Linked DNA regions of Paraglaciecola sp. L3A3. The protein of the gene in region 3 interacts with the protein of the main gene of each other region in a pairwise test. Links are inferred from orthologs where the notes say so. Each region holds a gene or a part of one and is shown on either strand. Other genes may lie near its edges.

Region 1 (3,088 bases), 880 kb from region 3 along the record:
TTTGGGGATAGAATGCTTATTGACTGATGACTCAGGCAGAGCCAGACAGATAGCGGTGCAGCTCGATAGTCTCAATCGAGAAAGACGAGAAATTGAAAGTTCGATGCAACAAGAAGCTGTAAAGGCTCTTGATTCGTTAAACATTGAATCCGCTAATTTACCTTATGGCTTGGTGTTATACCAAGCTGATTATCACCAAGGGGTGATTGGTATTTTGGCTGGGCGTATCAAAGATAAATATCACAGACCGACTATTGCGTTTGCTCATCAAGATGATGAAACCTTAAAAGGTTCGGCTCGTTCTATTCCTGGTTTACATATTCGTGATTTATTAGAAGAGTTGAATAGCCGTTATCCTGATGTAATAGGTAAATTTGGTGGTCATGCTATGGCGGCTGGTTTAAGTTTGCCGCTGAAAAACTTAGAGGCATTTCAACGAGTTTTTAATCAAATTGCGGAAGAAAGTTTGCGAGATAAACCTCTAGCTGGCGAGTTGATTTCTGACGGAGAATTGCAGGCGGCCGATTTTACTTTGGCTTTTGCGCAAACCTTAAAAAGTGCAGGACCATGGGGCCAAGGTTTTCCTGAGCCACTGTTCGATGGTGATTTTCAGCTAATGGAACAAAAAATAGTGGGCGTTAAACATCTAAAAATGATGGTTAAACACCCAAGTGGATTATTGTTTGATGCTATTGCTTTTAATATTGACCCCGATATTTGGCCTAATCCAAGATGTTCTACTGTGAATTTGGCTTATAAGTTAGATATCAACGAATTTCGCGGCAGAACCAACTTACAGCTTATGGTTGAAGGTTTGATCCCAGTTTAATTTTTACACTCGCAGTTTATATATTTATGAAGTTAGCGAAAAGTGCTAAACTTGTTTTTTTCAGCTAACTCTAAAGTGGCCATGGCAAAAAAATCTGATGTAGAAAAATTGCTCGATAAACACGATAACCTCACTCACTCTGAAGAGATGACTGTGGTATCACATGTTCAACGCAAAGATGACGATTGGTTTATGAATACCTTATTGGTAGAAGGCACTGATGTACCTTTCAAATTCCGCCGTCGAAAAGTCTACAAAAATCTAACGGGTGCGCGGGTGAATTTGACTTATTACCCTATGACCGAAGAAATTGCGGGCATGGAGTTTGAAGCAATGAAAGTGGTACGCATAAAAGTTAGCTAGCTCACAACTCAATCTATTTTTCAGGTAAATCCTTTGGTTCCACAGCAGTTAAATGGTTTTTTGTTACATAGACGTGAGTATCGAGAAACCAGTTATTTAACTGACTTTTTTACTGCGGAACTTGGAAAAATAAGTGCCGTGGTGAAAGGTGTTCGTGGTAATAAGGGCGATAAAAAAAGTTTATTGCAATCGTTCCAGCCTTTGTTAATCAGTATTTCTGGAAAACACGAATTGCGTAACTTGAATCAACTTGAATCGAGTGCAAGTATGTTTCGTTTAGCTGGCCATCATTTATTTTCGGCTATGTATATCAACGAAATTCTCAATCGTTTGTTGCCTAAAGAAGTTCCTCATCCTGAATTATATTGTTTGTATCAAGAAACCCTTGCGTTATTAAACACAGGTTGCAAAATTGAGCCTTGTTTACGAGAGTTTGAAATCAGTTTATTAAATGAATTAGGTTACGGTTTTGATTTAAATTATGACTATGAAAATGAGCAAGCGGTAGAACCTGATGGTGAATATTGTTTGGTTTTAGAACAAGGAGTGAAACGAGTTGGGGCTGAATTTAAAGGCAACAATCGATTCTCTGGAGATGCTTTGTTACAGATGAGCCAATTAATTTGGAACCCTGCTAGTTTACATTGCGCCAAAAGTATAAATAGGCTCGCTTTGAGTCAGTTGTTGGGCCCTAAGCCCTTAAAAAGTAGAGAGTTATTTCAACAAACGTGGAAAATTAAACAAAAAAATACGGTTTAATAAGAAGGATAGTAAATATGAAAGAAATTTTGCTGGGTGTTAATATTGATCATATTGCTACCCTACGTAATGCTCGCGGGACTTCATACCCAGATCCTGTTCATGCTGCAGAAATAGCTGAGCGTGCAGGAGCAGATGGCATTACCGTACATCTGCGGGAAGATAGAAGACATATCACCGATCGTGATGTGCAAATTTTAAGACGCACTATTCAAACTCGAATGAACTTAGAAATGGCCGTGACCGAAGAAATGTTGGCTATAGCTGAACAAACGCAGCCAGAATTTTGCTGTTTAGTTCCCGAAAAAAGACAAGAATTAACAACCGAAGGTGGTTTAGACGTAGCCGGTAACCTTCCTCGTATGACTGCTGCATGTGCACGTTTGGCTTCGGCTGGTATACTAGTGTCATTATTTATTGATGCAGATAAAACTCAAATTGACGCCGCAGTCGCTGCGGGTGCGCCATATATTGAGATCCACACTGGTCAATATGCTGAAGCGAAAAATGAACAGCAACAAGAAAAAGAATTGACCATTTTGCTTGAAGGTATTCAATACGCCCATAAACAAGGTTTAAAAGTTAATGCAGGTCACGGCCTGCATTATCATAATATTAAACCTATTGCGGCCATTCCTGAGCTGTATGAACTCAATATTGGCCATGCAATTATTGCCCGCGCGGCGTTTGATGGTTTGCATCAAGCTGTGGCCGATATGCGCAAATTAATGCAAGAAGCTCGAGCTTAATGATTGCTGGGCTAGGGACTGACATAGTTGAGGTCGCAAGATTTGAGCAACAGCTTGAAAAATCTCAACGTTTAGCCAATAGAGTCTTGACTGAAGCTGAATTGCAGCAGTATGCCCAGCATAAATTTCCTGCTCGTTTTTTAGCTAAACGATTTGCCGCTAAAGAAGCAGCAGTCAAAGCGTTAGGTACCGGAATAGCGAGCGGTGTCAGCTTTCAAGATATTGAAGTACAAAACTTAAGCTCTGGACAACCCGTATTACAATTTAGTGGAAATTATGCTGAATTGTGTAAACAAAGAAATATCAGCTGTAGCTTTATTTCAATTTCTGATGAGCAAAATTATGCAGTAGCGACAGTGATATTGGAAATTAACGAGTTAGTTAAGAA
Region 2 (3,056 bases), 4.2 Mb from region 3 along the record:
ATCGTCATCTTGCCTAAGTTTAACCTCTTCACCTAAGTTATTCTTCGTCCGTGCTTCAGCTTCATCACGACCAACATAAACATTCCCTTGTTCGTCATACCAAGCTGGGATTCTGTGTCCCCACCATAATTGACGAGAAATACACCAGTCTTGAATATCATTCATCCAAGAGAAATACATATTTTCGTATTGTTTAGGTACAAACTTAATATCGCCATTAGTCACAGCTTCAGTTGCCACTTTTGCTAGTGGTGCAGCGCGCACGTACCATTGATCGGTCAGCATAGGTTCGATGACTACACCGCCTCTATCACCATAAGGTACAGTTAAATCGTGATCTTTGATTTCTTCTAATAAACCGAGTTCTTCAAATTTGCTAACTACGGCTTTACGGGCAGCGAATCTTTCTAAACCTTGGAACTCTTCAGGTAATGCAGAACTTACTGCATCGCTAGCTTCGCCGTTAGTGTCGAATACTTCTGCTTGTTGACGAATTTCTGCAGTAAATGTCAGAATATTGATCATAGGTAATTTATGACGTTTTCCGACTTCGTAATCGTTGAAGTCATGGGCAGGCGTGATTTTCACACAACCTGTGCCTTTTTCCATATCTGCGTGTTCGTCACCAACAATGGGAATGCGACGACCGACCAATGGTAAATCAATGAATTTACCAATTAGAGCTTTGTATCTAGGATCTTCAGGATTAACCGCTACACCTGTATCGCCTAATACGGTTTCAGGGCGTGTGGTGGCAACGACTAAATAATTTTTACCATCGGCTGTTGTTACGCCATCAGCTAATGGATAACGGAAATGCCACATGAAACCTTTTTTATCTTTGTTTTCAACTTCTAGATCAGAAATAGCAGTATGAAGTTTAGGATCCCAGTTAACTAGGCGTTTACCACGATAAATTAAGTCTTCAGAATGTAGCCGAACAAATACTTCATTTACTGCGTTTGATAAACCTTCATCCATAGTAAAACGTTCACGTTCCCAATCAACTGATGCGCCTAAACGACGCATTTGATTAGTGATAGTGTTACCTGACTCTGCTTTCCAATCCCAAATTTTATCGATAAATTTGTCACGGCCTAACTCTTTACGAGTCGGTCCATTTTCGCCGGCTAATTTACGTTCCACGACCATTTGGGTAGCAATACCAGCGTGATCTGTGCCCACTTGCCATAAGGTATTGTTGCCATCCATACGTTTATAACGGGTTAATGCATCCATTATGGTTTGTTGAAAGGCATGTCCCATGTGTAGGCTACCAGTGACGTTTGGCGGCGGGATCATAATACAATAGGGTTCGCCTTCTCCAGACGGTTTAAACTGGCCACTGTCTTCCCACTGTTGATATATATTGTGTTCAATATTTTGTGGATTAAATGTCTTATCCATCGTTACTCTCATTAATAATTGTACTGGCGGCAATGGTATCTAATTGATTACCGGCCGCTCTATATTGTTTGTATCGTTCTCTTGCTTGAGCTTTTAATGTTTCGAGCGCAGGCACAAAATCAATGACTTGTCTAAATCGTTGATGAAAAACGGGAATGGTGTCAGTTAAGTTAATCAACACTGGGCGATTAAACTGACTGGGAGCTTGCCAACATATTTCTACCGGAGCACCGCCAACTGGACCTTCTCCTGCCAAATTATGGGGGACAAAAGCATCGTTGGGTAGTTGCCATAATAGTTCGTCAAACTGTTCGGCTTGTTGTTGGTTTTGACAGTACACTAAACATTTCTGTTTATGGCGATAACTGCGGGTGGCCAACAAACAAGCCAACGCAAAATGCGCTGGCTGATTATGGGTTTCGGCTGTTTCATCTAGTAGGTAAAACGCTACATTAGACATGATAATAATTGGCCTTTTTAAGTATTAAACTAAGTTTAATCTTCGATTTCTATACCTGCTCGGTTCATCAAAAATTGTGACAACATAGGCACCGGTCTACCTGTTGAACCTTTGTTTTTGCCACTCACCCAAGCGGTACCAGCAATATCCATATGCGCCCAGTTATACTTACGGGTAAAACGAGACAAGAAACAGGCAGCGGTTATTGTGCCAGCAGGTCGACCACCAATATTGGCCATATCAGCAAATGGGCTTTCAATTTGTTCTTGGTATTCGTCCCATAAAGGTAAACGCCAAGCTTTATCACCACTTTGTTCAGAGGCATTGATTAATTCGTGGGCTAAAGGATTATGATTACTCATTACACCTGTGGCGTGTTTACCTAAAGCGATAACACATGCACCTGTTAAGGTCGCTACATCTATAACTAATTCAGGATCAAATCGTTCGACATATGTTAATGCGTCACATAAAACTAAGCGTCCTTCGGCATCTGTGTTTAGTACTTCTACTGTTTGTCCGGACATAGTGGTTAATATATCACCTGGACGATAGGCATTAGCATCCGGCATATTTTCACAGCCTGCTAATATCCCCACTATATTGATAGGCAGGTTTAGCTCAGAGATGGTGTGCATAGCGCCCAACACACCTGCTGCTCCGCCCATGTCGTATTTCATTTCATCCATACCTTCACCAGGCTTGATGGAAATACCACCTGAATCAAAGGTTAAACCTTTGCCAACAAGTACGATTGGAGCTTGCCCTGCAGGTCCGCCATTATGTTCCATGATTGTCATAATCGATTCGTTAACTGAACCACGGCCAACGGCTAAATAGGAATGCATGCCCAAGGCGTCCATTTGTTTTTCATTCACAGAGCTGACTTGTAAATTTGCATAGGTTTCGGCAAATTGTTCAGCTTGTTTTAACAAATAAGCAGGGTTACAAATATTAGGTGGCATGTTGGCCACATCTTTAGCCGTTTTGCTTCCTGCAGATATAGCTAAACCATGAGCAAGGGCTTTTTCACCAATAGGTAACTCACGACGAGTAGGCACATTAAAGACAATTTTACGTAAAGGGCGACGTAACTCACCTTTTTTGGTTTTAAGTTGTAAAAAGGTATATAAAGAATCTTGCGTCGCTTCGACTGCTTGGCGTACTTTCCAGTAGGTATCTCGGCCTT
Region 3 (3,058 bases):
ATACGACAAACCAAAAGTTAAACTACTTTTATCATCAATTTTCCAACTGGTTTTACTGGCCAATCGGGCGGTTTCTACATTCACCTGAAAATGCCCTGTTATCGCTTTAGGATCTGCCTGATAAGGGTCTTCAGCAAACTGCTCGGCACTTAAAGCCCCCGGCAGTTCTTGATCGTTATTAATATAGGTTAGGTAAAGGCGAGTTTGTACATTATCACTTAGCTGTAATCCTGCATTTGCATATACACCTTGGCGATCTTGCTTATTATGCTGACGATAACCGTGCCACTGCTTGCTTTCGAGAGTCAGCAAACCATCAAAATCGCCCGCTACCACTCCGGCACTTAATCGACCTTGCAGTTGACCATGACTACCGCCATTCACAAATAACTCCACATTTTCTAAATCGCGCGCGGTGGGGGTAACAAAATCAATCGCTCCACCTAGAGTACTGGCACCATACGTAAGCGCATTAGCCCCTCTGGCGATGGTGGCAAAACTGGCACTCAAAGGATCAATCATACGATTGTGATTATTGCCATCGGCAGCGGTCACTGGCAGGCCATCTTGCAACAACTTGATACCATTCATATCATAATTAGTAGCATCTAAATTAGAGCCACGACTGGAAAAAAACATCCCATCAGAGCCATTGGTACTAGTGGCCCACACTCCCGGCACATAACGCAACATATCGGCTAAATTCGCGATATTTCTTGCATACAGCTCAGCACTATCAACAATAGTCACCCCGCCTGGGGTTAATAACCTTTCGGTCTCAATATCTAATTTAGTTTGTTCACCTTGAACTACTATGGTTTCAACGGTTTCAACTGGCTCTTGAGTAGTTTGTGCATTTGCGAAGGTAATAAAGGGAAGAGTAAAACAAATAGCAAGCCGACTGCGCTTGAATGGAAGCATAAAGTGTCCTTTCTTATTATGATATGAAACAGAAAACTGGGAAAACTTTAACCTAGAATTAACAAAGGGGGAATGTGGCAAATTGTCGCAGTAGACTGGTGAGAATGATTGATACTGAGTTTTTAAATGTGATAATAATTTTTGGGTAAGGACTAAAAATATATTTTCAACAACCGAAAAAAATTATTTTAAAGCAGCCACTTATTGGTTTTTATTATTATAAAGGCGGCCATCACAACAGAGGCCAAAGTTACTTTAAGTTGGCAAAAAACACTTTCCTTTAAACCCTACATATTTATGACAAAAAGTAGATACCATGCCACCAAATAAAAAAGCCGCTTAATAGCGGCTTTTAATAACATTTCTATTTTTGTCTTGAATTAAAACGGAATATCGTCATCAAAATCAAAATCAGGTTCGGCCATAGGTGCGGCTGGTTTGCCCTGCTGTTGACCTTGTGGTGCTTGTTGGTAACCTTGATTTTGTTGCGGAGCTTGTTGAGCAGGAGGCTGCTGATATTGCTGTTGCGGCGGCGGAGCCTGCTGATAACCTTGGTTCTGTTGTGGTGCTTGTTGGTAACCTTGATTCTGTTGCGGAGCTTGCGCTGGACGTTGTTGTCCTTGGAACCCACCTTCAGATTGATTGTTTCCACCTTTGCCACCCAACATTTGCATAACACCATTAAAGGGGTCTAAAACGATTTCTGTGGTGTACTGATCTTGGCCTTCTTTGTTCTGCCATTTCCGCGTTTGCAACTTGCCTTCGACATACACTTGGCTGCCTTTACGTAAATATTCGCCAGCAATTTCAGCTAACTTGCCAAACATAGATACGCGATGCCATTCAGTTTTTTCTTGAATTTGACCGCTTTGATCTTTCCAGCTTTCAGATGTGGCCAAGGTTAGATTGGCCACCGCTTTACCATTTGGCGTATAACGTACCTCAGGATCTTTACCTAAGTTACCGACCAAAATTACTTTATTAACACCTTTACTCGCCATTTTATTTCCTCACTATTCTTGTAAACCCAGTACACGTCGTGCTTGTTGCATATCGAAGTGTTTGCCATCTGCTTTTAGATAAATAACCTGCTCATCTGAAACAACGGTTACATCCACTACACCTTCCAATTCTGAAAGTTGCTGCAGTGCCAAATCTGGTGTCTGATTAATTGTCTTAAGTGTATATCTTTTTAAACGATTCGTCGCAGAAATTCCTTGGATCAATAACAACCAAATGATGCATAACCCAGAGGCCAATACAAACACCCATTGGTTGCCTACATATTGTGAAATGCTACCTGAAAGCAGTCCTCCTATGAATGCACCAAAGAATTGAAAACTAGCATAAATGCCCATAGCAGAGCCTTTTTTACCCGCTGGCGCGATACTTGACACCATAGCCGGGAAATTGGCTTCTAAATAATTAAAACAGGTAAAAAACAGGCTGATAATAATTAATAAATAAACAATGGATGAGTGGTCGATTGCCATTACTGCAAACACTAACGCCAACCCCGCCACACTCAATAACATCACCACTTTTTGTTGTTTTTTAGCCAGTGACATCAAGGCCACTAAACCAATAATTGAGGCAAATAGTACAATTGAATAAGCTTTCCAATGAGTAGACAGAGGCCAGGCTAAATCAATTAAAAATACGGGAATTTGTACAAATAATAAAGTAATCAACATGTGTAATAACATCACGCTGATATTTAGTCGTAATAATTGCGGATGAGAAAATAAAATCTTTAAGTCTCGCACGATAGGTAAGGTGTCACCTCTAGGGGCGATGTTTTTGCCGTTGGGCACAACAAATACCACCAGCAGAATACATAATAGCGCTAAGGTACCAGTAGCGAAGAAAATACCACTTAAGCCATATTTACCCACTACTAGCGGGCCCAGTAATAAAGCTAAGTAAAAAGAAAAACCGATAGAAATACCGATAATAGCCATAACTTTAGGTCTTTGTTCTTCTCGGGTTAGGTCACCGGCTAAGGCCATAATGGCTCCGGCAATAGCACCCGCCCCTTGTAAGAATCGGCCAATCACTACCCATTGCATACTTTCAGCATTGGCTGCCACTAAACTTCCCACGGCAAATATTAATAAACCACCAGCAATAACTGGCT

Evidence for each region.
Region 1: the proteins of ssb (region 3) and recO interact in binary tests that used the Escherichia coli proteins (3 or more experiments, as listed by UniProt). The link is inferred for Paraglaciecola sp. L3A3 from one-to-one orthologs.
Region 2: the proteins of ssb (region 3) and GQR87_RS02940 interact in binary tests that used the Escherichia coli proteins (3 or more experiments, as listed by UniProt). The link is inferred for Paraglaciecola sp. L3A3 from one-to-one orthologs.

Annotation. Positions count from the first base shown.
Region 1 is NZ_CP047023.1:4,075,933-4,079,020, reverse strand. What follows is about bases 163-3,088. They hold recO (DNA repair protein RecO), read left to right. Parts: upstream 163-1,225; coding sequence 1,226-1,951; downstream 1,952-3,088. Other genes in these bases: acpS (holo-ACP synthase), read left to right, coding at 2,700-3,088; pdxJ (pyridoxine 5'-phosphate synthase), read left to right, coding at 1,969-2,700; GQR87_RS16970 (hypothetical protein), read left to right, coding at 911-1,192; recJ (single-stranded-DNA-specific exonuclease RecJ), read left to right, coding at 163-829. In the rest of the region: more of recJ, read left to right, coding at 1-162. UniProt on the Escherichia coli protein: Involved in DNA repair and RecF pathway recombination.
Region 2 is NZ_CP047023.1:703,089-706,144, forward strand. Bases 134-3,027 are described here. They hold GQR87_RS02940 (DNA polymerase III subunit chi), read right to left. Parts: upstream 1,868-3,027; coding sequence 1,400-1,867; downstream 134-1,399. Other genes in these bases: GQR87_RS02935 (valine--tRNA ligase), read right to left, coding at 134-1,407; pepA (leucyl aminopeptidase), read right to left, coding at 1,903-3,027. Outside these bases: more of GQR87_RS02935, read right to left, coding at 1-133; more of pepA, read right to left, coding at 3,028-3,056. UniProt on the Escherichia coli protein: Part of the beta sliding clamp loading complex, which hydrolyzes ATP to load the beta clamp onto primed DNA to form the DNA replication pre-initiation complex.
Region 3 is NZ_CP047023.1:4,951,928-4,954,985, forward strand. The notes cover bases 113-3,008. They hold ssb (single-stranded DNA-binding protein), read right to left. Parts: upstream 1,923-3,008; coding sequence 1,302-1,922; downstream 113-1,301. Other genes in these bases: GQR87_RS20585 (TonB-dependent receptor domain-containing protein), read right to left, coding at 113-921; GQR87_RS20595 (MFS transporter), read right to left, coding at 1,935-3,008. In the rest of the region: more of GQR87_RS20585, read right to left, coding at 1-112; more of GQR87_RS20595, read right to left, coding at 3,009-3,058. UniProt on the Escherichia coli protein: Plays an important role in DNA replication, recombination and repair. Binds to ssDNA and to an array of partner proteins to recruit them to their sites of action during DNA metabolism. Acts as a sliding platform that migrates on DNA via reptation.